Regions from separate parts of the Clostridium sp. AWRP genome, predicted to be linked through region 3. Evidence: riboswitches for the same ligand, from Rfam matches in the RefSeq annotation. Region 3 holds a riboswitch; each other region holds the start of a gene.
What was found. Region 3 has a riboswitch for S-adenosylmethionine ahead of DMR38_RS16055 (MetQ/NlpA family ABC transporter substrate-binding protein). Riboswitches for the same ligand answer to the same signal wherever they lie in the genome.
Positions count from the first base shown of each region.

Region 1: it holds a riboswitch for S-adenosylmethionine, as region 3 does, so the genes downstream of both, metA (homoserine O-succinyltransferase) here and DMR38_RS16055 (MetQ/NlpA family ABC transporter substrate-binding protein) in region 3, are expected to answer to the same signal.
Region 2: it holds a riboswitch for S-adenosylmethionine, as region 3 does, so the genes downstream of both, DMR38_RS01925 (methionine ABC transporter ATP-binding protein) here and DMR38_RS16055 (MetQ/NlpA family ABC transporter substrate-binding protein) in region 3, are expected to answer to the same signal.

Region 1 is NZ_CP029758.2:2,744,540-2,749,730, forward strand. It holds gene DMR38_RS12460 (SPFH domain-containing protein) at 1-876, opposite strand, end outside; gene DMR38_RS12465 (APC family permease) at 1,115-2,467, opposite strand; SAM riboswitch class I at 2,717-2,824, shown strand; gene metA (homoserine O-succinyltransferase) at 3,050-3,967, shown strand; gene DMR38_RS12475 (ISNCY family transposase) at 4,280-5,191, opposite strand, start outside.
Region 2 is NZ_CP029758.2:415,510-420,700, reverse strand. It holds gene larA (nickel-dependent lactate racemase) at 1-818, opposite strand, end outside; gene DMR38_RS01930 (methionine ABC transporter permease) at 885-1,541, opposite strand; gene DMR38_RS01925 (methionine ABC transporter ATP-binding protein) at 1,544-2,500, opposite strand; SAM riboswitch class I at 2,580-2,680, opposite strand; gene DMR38_RS01920 (response regulator transcription factor) at 2,795-3,490, shown strand; gene DMR38_RS01915 (ATP-binding cassette domain-containing protein) at 3,577-4,500, shown strand; gene DMR38_RS01910 (ABC transporter permease subunit) at 4,493-5,191, shown strand, end outside.
Region 3 is NZ_CP029758.2:3,477,722-3,482,912, reverse strand. It holds gene arcC (carbamate kinase) at 1-827, shown strand, start outside; gene DMR38_RS16060 (basic amino acid/polyamine antiporter) at 1,186-2,643, shown strand; SAM riboswitch class I at 2,714-2,821, shown strand; gene DMR38_RS16055 (MetQ/NlpA family ABC transporter substrate-binding protein) at 2,957-3,778, shown strand; gene DMR38_RS16050 (CatA-like O-acetyltransferase) at 4,703-5,191, opposite strand, start outside.

The DNA of each region.
Region 1 (5,191 bases), 730 kb from region 3:
TATATTAGAATCTATTCCTTCTAGCGACTTCATAACAGCTGACAACTCATAAGCTTTTGCATCAGCTCTAACTTTTGAATTTTTTACAGAGATGTCAACAAGTGCTCTCTTTTTTTCTTCAAGTGCAGTTTCAAAATTCATCTTTTCTTGTTTGAGTTCATTTTGCTTTTGCTGGAAAGTCCTCTCTGCTTCAAGTTGTGTTTCTCTAACTTGTTTTTTCTTGTTTTCAACTGCTATCTCCGTATTGTATTCATTTTCCTTTACACGTCTTTCCTGCTCAATTGAAGCATTTCTTCTCTCATAAATAGCTTCATCTGCTTTCTTCAAGATTTTCTCTCTTGTCTGAGCTTCTAATGCCCTTGCAGTTTCTTTATTTGGAACAATATTTAATATTGAAAGTCCAAGTATTTCAATTCCAAGAAGTTCTATCTCCTCACTTTTTTTAATCTTACTCAATATCTCACTTGCAAGTATTTCACTTGATTTAATAGCATCCTTGAGCTCCAAATTTTCAATTGTCTTTTTAGTTAGCACCCTTACAATATTTATTACCCTCTGTGGAAGTTTTTTAGGATCATCGGAAACATAGCCCTTTCCTTTCTTCATATCAAGTGTATAATTTAAAACTCCTGCAATTTTCTTTTGGTCGACAATTCTAAAAGTAACCTGTCCTTGAACCGTAACCGTTTGAAAATCTGAAGTAACTTCTTCAAAAATAAAAGGTGAATCCACACTTCCAACAGGGACAAGAACAATTGAAGTGGTTGGAACATAATAATAAAATGATATTCCAGCACCTTCCCTTACAATTTTACCATTCCTATACTTTAATACATACTCACTTGGTTGAAATTTTATAAATTTAAATCCAAACATAATTTATTCCTCCTAAAAAATATTATCAAACTTATGTAACTTAAATTTTCAAGCTGCTTCTTATCCATATTGTCACCTACATGCTTAAGTCTTGTTATTAACTATTTGTTATTAACATTATAATATTAACATGCATCTATGTCAATATCTTTTAATATAGATATCAAAAAATAAAAACAAAGGGCTAAATACTTTAACCCTTTGTTTTTATGCATTCAATTAAATTCTATTCTTATCCTTATTCCTCAATTTTTTCTTTACAAAACATAGCTCCAAAAATCATTACAACTGCAAAGACAATCAGATATGCAGCGACTTCCATTTTATGAGAAAAGCAAGCAGCAATTATCATAAAAACACATCCAGCTAAGGAAATAATAGGTGCTATAAATCTCTTAAATGGGTTTAAATCCTTTTCCTTTTTCATCATCATAATAAAAATAGGAATGTATAATGCATAGATAGTAACTATAGGTAATTCAGAAGAATCAAAAGAGAAAAATCCAAACCAAGGTTTTGTTAAGTTAGCACCATAAAAGTATAATAACCATATACCACAAAGAAGCAGTCCAAATACAGATGAATTAGTAGGCATATTTGTCACATTATCAACTTGCTTAAATACATCTGGTTTTGGTCCAATATTCCTTGCTGCTAAAGAATAAATACCTCGAGTACATCCCAGCATTAATCCATTTAAAGTTCCAAGGCAGGAAATGATAACAAATACAAACAGCAGTGAACCACCTACTGATGAAAAAACTGTTTGGAAAGCCAATTTAGCTCCTGCTTCACCGCCAGCCATCATAACCTTATTTGTTACTGCTCCAGCTAGTCCTACATAATAGAGTATGTAAATAATCATAATTACAAAAGTTCCTCCAACAAGCGCCAATGGAAGATTTTTCTTTGCATCTTTTAACTCTGCATTAATACTTGTAGCAATGATCCATCCTTCATAAGCAAAAGCTGTAGCAACAACAGCTGTAAACAGTGCATTAGAAGTATTAACTTCTTTTACTACCGTTGTAAAATTATATGCAATCATACCATTACCCACACCCACAACTGTTCCAATTACAGCCATTAAAGCTAGTGGAATAAGTTTTATAATGGTTGTACTAACTTGAAATTTACCTGCTAAAATTGGTGACAGTGAATTTAACGCAAAACTTGCTATCAAATATACGCCTGCAATAGTCATACACTCTCCACCTGTAATTGAGAATCCAAGTAATACACAAGTATATCTAGCCGAAATCCATGCTAATACTGACGTCAATGTTGGATAGTAAATGAGTGCCATAAACCACCCAACATAATATGCATACTTTTTTCCCAAAGTAGCTTCTGCATAATCTACTACACCGTTTACATACTGATACTTAGTTGCCATTACCGCAAAAGTATAGGCACAAGAAATCATAATAATACCACCTATAACCCAGGCCAGTATACCAAGTGTAAGATTTCCACCTGTTGCAGTTAAAACTTTTTCTGCTTTAAAAAATACACCACTACCTATAACAATTCCGATGACCATGGCTATAGCAGTAATAAGGCCATACCTTTTTTCTAACTTTGCTTCCATAATTAAATCCCCACCTCTTTGATTTATTAATATTATAATGAATATTGCTTTTATACATCATGCTGTCTAATCACTACAATCAGCATGAAATATTAATTTTTATTGTACCACAGAATTAAATATTTACCAACATTTCTTTTTCTTCATTGTTGTGAATTTTCAAATTATTTATTGATATTGAGACAACTTGTATTTGACAAAAGTTCAATTTTAGTATACTATATAATAAATTAAATAAAGTCAATTTAAATCTTATCAAGAGCGGTGGAGGGACTGGCCCTATGAAACCCGACAACCAACATTTTTCATTTGAATGTATGGTGTTAATTCCAGCAGATTATTTCTGAAAGATAAGGAAAATAGTTTCTATAATTAGTATTAAAAGTTGTTTTTCTTATGAAAGCAGCTTTTTTATTATACAAATTATTTAAATTAGCCTATTCCTTTGTATATCTATTCACTACTTAAATATTCAAAATAAGATTTTTATTTGATTAAGGCATTTGAAAAAATATCCTAGCATACTGACTAGTTATTTCTTTGAAAATGCCTAAGCTACCTATATATAAAGGAGGATTTTTTATGCCAATAAATATACCTAACGATCTTCCAGCCTCTAAAACGCTGAAGGCTGAAAACATATTTGTAATGAATGAAAGGCGTGCATTAAAACAAGATATAAGGCCTCTTAATATAGTCATATTGAATCTAATGCCGGTTAAAACCGTTACGGAAGTACAACTTTTAAGGTTGCTTAGTAACTCCCCTATTCAAATTGATATAACATTGATATATCCTAAATCCCACAGATCAAGAAATACTTCAGAACAATATCTTCTCAAGTATTATGAAACTTTTGATGAAATAAAAGATAGAAAATTTGATGGCATGATAATAACAGGAGCACCTGTTGAAAAACTGAAATTTGAAGATGTTGACTATTGGGATGAATTAACTGAAATAATGGACTGGAGTAAAAAAAATGTATATTCAACTTTACACATATGTTGGGGTTCTCAGGCTGGACTTTACCACCATTTTGGTATTCCAAAATATACTTTAGATAAAAAAATGTTTGGTATTTTTCCACATATAATAAATGAAGAAAATACACAGTTGCTTAGAGGATTTGACGATATATTTTACGCACCTCATTCAAGACATACCTGTGTAAAAAAAGGAGATATTGAAAAAGTACCTGAATTGGAAATACTTTCAGAATCAAAAGATGCCGGAGTCTATATACTTTCAACAAAAGGCGGACGTCAAATTTTTGTAACAGGTCATCCTGAATATGATACCTTAACATTAAAATCAGAATATGATAGAGACGTAGCAGCTAATTTGCCCATAGAGATTCCCAAAAATTATTTTCCTTATAATGATACAACCAAACAACCTAGAGCAACTTGGAAAAGTCATGCCAACCTTTTATTTATAAACTGGCTGAATTACTATGTATATCAAGAGACACCTTATAATTTGGATAGTCTTCAATAACATAGAAAAATGGAAATGACCTTTTAATAAAATAGTGTCATTTCCATTTTTTATAGATTTCTACAATTTCATAAATAGGTTCAAAATAACCAAAATCTATTTAATAAGTTTATTCATATCTTCAGCAACATTCATATTGTCCTGTAACATAATTAGATTTTTATGTCAACTAATTTTGAAAATGTCCCAAAAAGTTTTAATTATTAGCACCAGCAATAGCTGGTGCTTTGTTACGCTTATAACATTATTTTTAGGTATAGCAAACACATCCATCAACTTAAAGTTTTTTAAGTAAAAGGGCTTTTTAGTTCTTTAAGCTATGTTTTCTTTTTGTCTATGAGCCTGCTTATTGCAATAATGTTCAAATGAAGCCTGCTTCCATGGGTGACTCATCGGCGGTATATAGTGTTTCTTTGGAGTTTTTGAGGTCTTCGCAAGATCAAAATTTTTTGATGAAGGAACATGATCCGGAAGCAATTCAAGTGCATAAACTTTTTCGTTTGCACAAAAATATAGATCATTGTTAAATGCCTTTATTACTATACCGCAGGTACCTTTATGGTAATATACTGGGTGACCATTAGCATCTACTGGAAGATAATATCCTTTATTGTATTTTACACAACTCCCATTGTCTACTTTCCTACTAGCAAGTACACCAAGAATTAAATTGATTTTCTCAATATCAGGTTGCGTTTCGAATACAGATTTGATATTATCAACAGGTAAAGCAAATCGAGCATTGAATTTTTTTATGTAGGAGTTTAAAAATTCATTTGCCTGCTCAATCGTGCTTATACCAGCTAAACGCAATTCGATAGGAAGTCGTGATTGCAGTGTTTGAAACATTCGTTCCACACGCCCCTTGGCTTGTGGAATGCTGCTGGTTTTAATCTCAATTCCTAACTGCTTGCAGGCATAACCGAATTGGGTAAAAGTGTCCTCTTCGATAGAAGGGGATTTCTTTTGTTTATACTCAAAAACTGTACGCCTATCGGTGTAAAACATATAAGGAATACCATAGGTTTTCAATATTTGCTCAAGTACATGGTAATATCCATTTAGCGTTTCTTGAACATCGAAATAAGCACCTACAATAGCACCTGTGGCATCATCTACAGCTATATGAAGCTGACTTTTTTCTCCACCAAACCAAGGATGAAGAGAAGCATCCATCTGAAGCATTTCTCCAAAGTAGGCACATCTCGGACGCCTAGGATGAGC
Region 2 (5,191 bases), 1.5 Mb from region 3:
CTCACTTTTGATAAATTATACACAAATTCACAGCCTTTTACATGGGCATCATTCGTATCACCTGCAAAAGCATTTATTATCTTTTTATCTTCATCTAGTGCTACATTTATTATAAAAGCCAATCCTGCCTTTTTAGCTGCATATAGCATGTCCTTATGAACAGGATTACCTTTTAAATTGCCAACTCTTGCAGAAGGATGTGCTACAAATTCTGCACAGTGATTTGCCAGGATGGTCTTGGCAGAGGCTATTCCAGGCAGCACACTCTTTCTACCTCCTGAAAAGCCAGCAAAACAATGAGATTCTATAAATCCTTCTGCAATCAAAAGATCTGCTTCAACTGCAAGTTTATTTACTATAAGTTCTCCACCAGATGGTAATGTACCTATCTTTACCAGATTATCTTCATTCTGTGCATCATGTATTACTATCTTTTCGTTTTTTACTATATCTTCTCCATATTTATCTACAAGTTCCTGCCTAGTAGTCGCCCTATGAAGGCCTGTAGCAACTAGTATAGTAATATTAGCATCAGAATTTGTGCTCCTTATTCTTCTTAAAAGTTCAGGCATAATAATTTTACTAGGAACAGGTCTTGTATGATCGCTGCTTATTATAACTATATTTTTCTTATTCTCAGCCAATTGTTCAAGTTTAGATGAATTTACAGGATTGTCAAGAGCTTTTTCTACTATTTCCAATTGGCCAATCTCTGCTTTATATTCGCTTGCTTTTGATTCAAGTATACCAAGTAAGTTGTTGTCATCTATTTCAGCTTCTATTATTTTTTTATGGTATGGTAATTCTATTTTAGCCATTCTAATTTCCTCCCATAAATATATTTTTAAAGTGATTCTACAATAATTACTTTATCAAACAAATAATTATTTGTTAAGCTTTTTATATATAAGATTTCCTATAGTTTGAAGTACCTGGACAAAAATTATGAGTATTATTACAGTGTATACCATTATGTCAGTCTGAAATCTATAATATCCATACTTTACTGCCACATCTCCAAGTCCACCTCCACCTACTGTACCTGCCATAGCTGAACATCCAACTACGCTTATTACAGTAAGTGTTATACCAAGCACTATAGATGGAAGTGCTTCTTTAATCATAACTTTAAATATTATCTGCATATTACTTGCGCCAAAAGACTTTGCAGCTTCTATTATTCCCGGGTCTATCTCTTTAAGTGAAGATTCAATTACTCTCGATGCAAAAGGTGCTGCTGCTATTGTAATAGGAACTATTGCTGCTGTTGTACCTATGGTTTTTCCAACAATAAGTTTTGTAAAAGGAAAAATTGCTATCATAAGTATTATAAAAGGAAATGATCTCAATAAATTTACTATTGCATCCAGTATCTTGTATACCACTTTATTAGGCTTTAATCCACCAGGTTCAGTTACAACTAGCAAAATAGCAGGTATAAATCCTATAATTACTGCAAGTATTGTAGAAACTATAACCATATAAAATGTTTGTCCAATAGCAGGAAGTAGTATTTCTTGAAATGTTTCACTAAATCCCATGTTTACTCTACCTCCCAATTAACATTTTTTGAAGAAAGATAATCGCATATACTTTCCTTATCTTTATCATTTACATTTATAACCAGACTTCCTAAAACATCACTGCGAAATCTTTCAAGTTTTCCCCATACTATAGAAAATTTTATGTTCAAATCTATAGCCATAGAGGTTATCAAATTATCCTGGCTTATTTCCTTAGGAAAGAATATTCTTATGTTTATACCTTCATCCGGAAGTAAACTATCATTTCCAAGCAGCTTCTTTAGATTTTTCCCTGGTTTTAAAAATATTTCTTCTACATTTCCCGAAGTTTTTATTTCACCTTCATCAATAATGGCAATTTTACTGCATATTTCTTTTATAACCTCCATCTGATGAGTTACTACTACTATAGTTATTTTAAATTCATTGTTTATTTTTCTTAAAAGCTCAAGTATTGACTTTGTAGTATTTGGATCAAGGGCAGATGTAGCTTCGTCACAAAGAAGTATACTTGGATTTAGTGCCAAAGCTCTTGCAATAGCTACTCTTTGTTTTTGTCCGCCGCTTAATTCAGAGGGCATGCTCTTTGCTTTATCACTAAGGCCTACTAAATTTAGCAATTCCTTTACCCTTGTTTTTATTTTACTTTTTTCTAATCCCCAGACTTCAAGCGGAAGTGAGATATTATCATATACATTTTTTCTGTTTAACAAATTAAAATTTTGAAATATCATTCCCAGGTTTTTTCTAAAAGTCCTTATTTCTTTACCTTTTAAGTCTTTTACTTCTTTATCCATTACCTTTATGCTTCCTGTGTCATAGCTTTCAAGACCATTCAAGCACCTTAAAAGCGTAGATTTTCCAGCACCACTGTGACCAACTATTCCAAATATTTCACCTTCTTGTATATGAAGATTTATACTTTTCAGCACACTTTTATTGTTAAAACTTTTGCCTACATTATTAATATCTATCAATCTTCTTTAACCTCCCATATCAATTTTAAGAAAAAATAAAAGCCCGAGAAAAATCTCAGACTTGGTTAACTCAAAATTTCTCTCATCTTTCAGCTCTCGCTGCAGGATTTAGCACCATTATACACTGTACTGGTTGCTGGATTTCATAGGGCCCGTTCCCTCAATCACTCTTGATAAGTTCAAGATTTATATTCAATTATGATTTTAATTATAGACGTGACCATTTATTATGTCAATACATCCTATCTAAAAATGTTATAATTGTCTTAACTCAAAAACTCTGGAGGAATACCTATGAACAAAAATATAAACATTTTAATAGTAGAAGATGATACAGATATAAATAAGTTATTATGCAGAATACTAGAAAAAAACAATTACAATGTCCGTAGGGCATTTTCAGGTACCGAAGCTGAAATGTGTATTGAAAAATATGACTTTCAGCTAGTCTTACTTGATTTGATGCTACCTGGCATTACAGGAGAAAAGCTTATAGAAAAAATACGAAAGATTAAAACTATGCCTGTCATTGTAATATCTGCAAAAACAGCTCAAGAAACAAAAATTGAAGTCTTAAAACTAGGAGCAGATGATTTCATATCAAAACCTTTCGATGTAGAAGAAGTACTGGCAAGAGTTTGTGCCCAACTTAGAAGGTATATGATATTTTCAAACTCAAATGAAAAACAAAACATATTAACCTATAAAAATATGACCTTAGACCGGGAAAATCACAAAATTTTTATAAATTCTCAGGAAGTAGTATTAACTATAAGGGAATTTTGTATACTAGAACTTCTAATGTCTTACCCCAAAAAAGTATTTACAAAAGCTAATTTATTTGAACATGTATGGAAAGACAAATTTATAAGTGATGATAACACCATAAATGTGCATATGAGCAACCTTCGCTCCAAAATAGCTAAAATTGACCCGGACACAGAATACATACATACTGTTTGGGGAATAGGTTTTAAGATGAAAGATTAAACTTAATGATTTCTTAAGTTTTTCTTTAATGTATCTTGCTGATTTTGTTCTAATATAAAATCAACAAGAAAACGGAGGTTGATATCATGAATAATTTAGTGCTTCATACAAAAAATCTTACTAAAAAATACAAAAATCACAAGGCACTTGATAATGTAAATATTAAAATAAGTAAAGGTGACATATACGGTCTTGTCGGCAAAAATGGCGCTGGCAAGACAACCCTTATGAGAATAATAACAGGTCTTTCTTTGAAAGATAACGGTGAAATAGAATTATTTTCAAGAACCAGCAAAGACGAATTAAACAAAGAGCGAATGAGAACAGGCTGCATAATAGAAACACCCAGCTTTTTTCCTTACCTCTCAGGCAAAAAAAATCTTGAATACTATAGAATTCAAAAAGGAATTCCTGAAAAAGACTGTGTGGATAAAGTGCTTAATATAGTGGGTCTTTCAGATACAGGTAATAAAAAATTCAAACATTATTCTCTTGGCATGAAGCAGCGTCTTGGCCTGGCCCTAGCTTTAATTGCAAGTCCAGATTTTTTAATTTTAGATGAACCTATAAATGGTCTTGATCCTGTTGGAATAGTAATGTTTAGAGATATATTAAAAAAATTAAACAGAGAAAAAAATACAACTATATTAATTTCAAGCCACATTTTGGGAGAACTTTCTCAGCTTGCTACTACTTATGGCTTTATAGATAATGGGAAACTCATAGAACAGATTTCTGCAAAGGATTTAGAGGAAAAGTGCAGAGAATATTTGTCGGTAAAAGTAGACGATGCAGCTCATGCTTCTCTTATACTTGAAAAGAATTTAAACTGCACTTCCTATCAAGTGCTTCCTGAGAACGAAATTAAGATTTTTAAATACCTAGATAAGCCTGAAATGATAAGTGAAGCTTTTATAAAAAATGGTATTAAAGTATATTCCATAAGTAAGACATGTGGAAATCTAGAAAATTACTTCATGGATTTAATTGGAGGTGACATCAATGCTTAATTATATAAAAGCTGAACTTTACAAAGGTTTAAATAGACTTTCTTATAAAGTTACTCTATTAGTCCTAGTTTTACTATCAGTGAGCGCAAATGCACTATTTACAGGTCCTAAAGTCACAGTTTTTGAATCTCTGGATATGGCTATGAGCTGCCTTCCTGCAGTAGTTTTTCTAGTTATGATGTATATTGATGTCACAGAAGAATTAAAGGATAAAACCTTAAGAAATGTAATGGTTTCAGGCTTATCAAGAGAAAAACTATATATTTCAAAAGTAATTATTCCTATAATTTTATCTTTTATAACCTGCTTATTAGTATTAATTTTTTTTGTAGGAAGCACCTTTTTATTTCTTAAACCCGGAAATTTAAGTCCTGCATTTTTAATAAACTTATCATTAAGGATTTTATGCGCCATACCACTTTATATAGCTGCAATTAGTTTTGGTGTATTCCTCAGCTTTATATTAAAAAATCAATATGCATATGCCTATACTTATGCAGCTATATTTGCTTTAATGGGCAATTTTATAAAATTGCTTTGTGCACTTGTATCCAATAAATTTTATGGAATTTACAACATTTTAATTACTACTAACATAAATGCGCTAACTCCAATAAAAAATCCAAACTTAACTTTGCTGCAAATGCTCCCTTCTGCAGGACTGGGATTTGCATATACTATTATTTTTACT
Region 3 (5,191 bases):
AAGGTCATGAAGTAGTAATAGCACACGGAAATGGACCTCAGGTTGGGCAGTTAGTTGCTGCATATGAAACAGCTGCAGCAGTAAATGAAAAAAATCCAATTATGCCTTTCCCAGAATGCGGCGCAATGAGTCAGGGATATATAGGATATCAACTTCAGCAGGCAATAAAAGAAGAAATGAAAAAAAGAGGATTAAGTAAGGAAATTGCTACAGTAATTACTCAAGTTGTAGTAGATGAAAACGATCCAGCTTTCAGAAATCCAACTAAACCTGTAGGGTCATTTTTTACAGAAGAACAAGCGAAAAAACTTATGGATGAAAAAGGATATGTTATGAAAGAAGATGCAAACAGAGGATGGAGGAGAGTAGTTCCTTCACCACTTCCTAAAACTGTGATCGAAGAACCTGTAATTAAAACTCTAGTTAATGCTGGACATGTTGTTATCACGGTAGGCGGTGGCGGCATTCCTGTAGTTGATAAGGGAAATGGAAACCTTGAAGGAGTTCCTGCAGTAATTGATAAAGATTTTGCTTCAGAAAAAATCGCAGAATTGCTCAATGCAGATAAATTAGTTATTTTAACTGCAGTAGAACAAGTATCAATTAATTTTGGTAAACCAAATCAGAAAAATATTTTAAAAATGACAGTAGATGAAGCTGAAAAATACATTGAGGAAGGACATTTTGCACCAGGTTCCATGCTTCCAAAAGTTAAAGCTGCATTATCTTTTGTACAATCAAAACTAGGGAGAATAGCAGTCATTACTTCACTTGAAAAAGCTAAAGAATCCATAATGGGTTTGACTGGTACAACCATAACAGTATAATTTTAACGAACAAATGCAATCTAATTAAAAATATATTATATGCTGTAGTGTTTGTATAGCATAATGAATATTTAACAAAAGTATATTTATTATCTTACTTAGTAAATATCTATATAGCATAGGGAATTTACTAATAAAGTAAAGTTGAGATAAGGAAATGTTAGATTATAAAATTACTGCCATATATAATTTATCTGGCAGTAATTTTATAAATAAAAATGATTTCTAGACATAAAGTTACCGCATATTTTATTCAAAAATAAGTATCAAATTTAGAAATTTTTATATGAAAGTCACAAAGTTAACGCTTACTTAGTTTTACAAAAGATTATTGATGTTTATAAGGAGGAGTGTTAGTATGCAAAGTAGTATAGAAGGTAGTGTACAAAACCAAGGAGAAGGAAAATTGGGACTTGTACCTTTAATTGGATTAGTAATTGGTTCTATAATTGGTGGTGGGGCTTTTTCTTTTCCAGCAGATATGGCAAAGGTAGCAAGTCCAGGTGCAATTATTATAGCATGGATTATTACTGGAGTTGGAATGTTTACACTTGGTTATGTATTTCAAAATTTATCTCAGCGGAAACCAGATTTGGACTGCGGTATATATAGCTATGCTAAAGAAGGTTTCGGAGAATATACAGGATTTAATTGTGCTTGGGGACACTGGGTTAGCTCGATGTTAGGCGATGTTTCATATTTGGTTATGCTTTTTTGTACAATAGGATATTTCTTTCCTGTATTTGGAAATGGAAACAATTTATCTGCGCTAATAGGTGAATCTATATTAATATGGGGTGTTAATGCACTTATATTAAAAGGTGTAAAAACAGCTGCATGGGTAAACGTTTTAACTACTATTGGAAAACTTATACCTATATTTGTATTTATAATAGTATCAATAATTATGTTTAAAGTTAATATATTCAACTTGGATTTTTGGGGAAATATGAGCACTAATCTTGGAAGCGTATTGACACAGGTAAAGGGTACAATGCTTATAACCTTGTGGGCATTTATTGGTATAGAAAGTGCAGTTGTATTTTCAAAGCAAGCAAAAGTAAGAAAGGATATCAGTAAAGCCACTATAGTAGGATTACTAGGAGTACTTATTATTTATGTTTTAGTATCATTATTGGCACTTGGTACAATGGAACAAGCTCAATTGGCTGGATTAAAGAGCCCTTCTATGGCATATGCACTAGAATATATGGTTGGTAAATCGGGTGCTGTAGTAGTAAATGTAGGTTTAATAATATCATTATTAGGTGCATTTCTTGGATGGACTTTGATATGTTCAGAATTGTCATATTCTGCAGGCAAAGGTAAAGCATTTCCAAAGTTTTTTACAGAAGAAAATGCAAATGGAGCACCTAAAAATGCGCTTTTGGTTACAAATATAGTAACTCAAGTTTTCTTAATATGGGCTTTCTTTTCTAAAAGTTCGTATCAGATACTATACGCTATTGCAAGTTCTGCCGTATTAGTACCATATTTTTTTAGTGCATTGTATGCTCTAAAATTAACTATTACTAAGGAGACATATATTGCAGGTGATAATACAAGAATTAGAGATATGGCTATATCGGGATTGTCAGTTATATATGCAGTTTGGCTTATATATGCAGCAGGCTTAAGTTATATGCTTCTTCTTACTATATTATTTTCAGGTGGAATTTTAGTTTTTTATAAAGCTAGAAAAGAGGGAAATACAACTGCTTTTACAAATATAGAAAAAGGTGTAGTAACAATTTTAGTAATTCTTGCAGTTATAAGTATATATATGATAGTTGCAGGGAAAATTGCGATAAAATAGCAATAATGTTGTTGACATCTTTAAATTTCGCTGTTATAATGTAAATCACAAGTTAACAAAATTTAATATTAACTTATCAAGAGAGGTGGAGGGACTGGCCCTATGAAGCCCGGCAACCAATACTATTTTTAATAGTATAGTGGTGCTAATTCCTGCAGCATAAGCTGGAAGATGAGAGGATCATTGAGATTTTTAGCTCGAGGTTGTTCCTCGAGCTTTATTTGGTTTTAAATTGAAAATATGATATGAAAATTTTATATTTCAGCTTAATGCTTAGAAATTGTCTATTATTTTATAATTGGAGGGAAGCAAAATGAAAAAATTAATTACAGTTATTTTATCACTAACATTGATCTTGGCATTAGCTGGATGTGGTGCTCAAAACAGTACAAGTTCTTCAAGCAGTAGTAAAGGTGACGACAAAAAAGTAATAAAAGTAGGAGCATCTCCACAGCCTCATGCTGAAATATTAGAAAAGGTAAAACCTATACTGAAGAAACAAGGGTACGATTTACAAATAGTTCAGTTTACAGATTATGTAACTCCTAATAAGGCTTTGGATTCAGGAGATATAGATGCAAACTTCTTTCAGCATATTCCATATTTAAATGAATTCAATAAAAAGAACAATACAAATTTAGATTATGTAGCAAAAGTACATCTTGAACCTATGGGAGTTTATTCTAATAAAATCAAGAGTTTAAAAGATTTGAAAAATGGTGCTGAAATTGCAATACCAAATGATCCTACAAATGGTGCAAGAGCATTAAAGTTATTGGCTCATGAAGGAATTATAAAAGTAAAGAGCGGAGATCTTATTTCAAAATTGGATATAACTGAAAATAAGAAAAACTTAAAATTCCAGGAACTTGATGCACCACAACTTCCAAGAACTTTAACAGAAGTAGATGCAGCAGTTATAAATACAAACTATGCACTTCAAGCAAAGTTAAATCCACTTAAAGATGCTATTGCCATAGAATCTAAGGATTCACCTTATGCCAATATAATTGCTGTTAAAAAAGAAAATAAAGACAAACCTTATATTAAGGCATTAGCAAAGGCTGTTAACGATCCATCAATTAAGAAGTTTATACAGGAAAAATATAATGGAAGCATAATTCCAGCATTTTAGAAAATAGAGTTGTAAGTAAAAAGTTTACATATACAGCGGAGTATGCTGCCAAATTTCACTACTATAAAAAAATTTTAAATGTGGCTTCAATTTTGGCAGCATATTCACCTTGTATAAGTTCAAATTTTACTTAAAAGTACTATATATAGTAATCTAACTTGAAATAAGCTTATACGTATAGATATTTTTACAATAAATAGGCGCATTTAAATATTTTCTACTAAGACTTGTCAAAATATTTAATCGTGCTTGTGGTTGTAAAAATGTCAGAAGTATAAGTTTATTTTTTAGTTATAAATAATACATATTTTAAATTTTTATATAATAATTAATATTTGATTAATAAATATGTCTTTATACCCAGTAATAGAAAACATTAATTCCATAATAAAATTATAAAATTGGTAGAAATAATTAAGAACAATATGAGTTAATATCATACAATATAATGTGAAGAACTTTTATGGAGAATTATATATGGAACAAAATAAGATAATTTGAAATAACTCCACAAATTACAATTTAGTTGTGGATAGTTTTAAACATAACCGTTATGGCTGGTATGCTTATTTGTATAAATATTTGTATCTTTGTTGTTATTTACATTGTTGCCCATATAAAGTACCTGCTTATTGGCATCCATTTTTTTATAAATATGGCTTGCATATGAATGATGGAATGATACAAGAACGCTATTACGAACCCTCAAATAATGATATGCACCTTGTTATAAATTCTAATAATATAAAAAAGTTATCTAAACACTTTCGCAAAACTACTGAGCATCTTATTAAACAAACCACTATATATTGGCAATAAAATATTAACACCGAAGAAGGTTGAAGATGAAATTGGATTGCCTGCTGATGATAGACAAAATAAGAATATTGTGAAATATTATTGTCACTTTTGTGTTAGTTAAATTTATACTTCTGTACCTTTAATCCACACTTCAGGATGATTCATTGTCCATTGTAATTCATCTAAAAGCATCTTTATATGATAACCATCTACTGCAGCATGATTAACTGTAATAGATAAAGGCATCATAATTATACCATTTGTTTCAGTAAATCCACCAGATTCAAAAATTGGTGCATAATAATTTTTTGCATTTTGCAATTGCATTGATAAACTATTAAAACTAAACCACGGAATACAAGATATGATATAGTTGTTAGAAGGTGGTGCTTCCTTTGATAACATAATACCATGACTCTTCCCATACTGTTTCATGTCTGAAATATAATTTTTATAAAACACCTCAAAATCCTCATCATATTCCGTCCAAAGAAATGTTATTGTTTTATCATCTTTGTGAAATATTGGATAAAAAGGAGTTCGACAATCCCAATATCCTAACATATCATCTTGAATTGCCATAAGAAATTCCTGGTGTTTTCCAATAGCTCT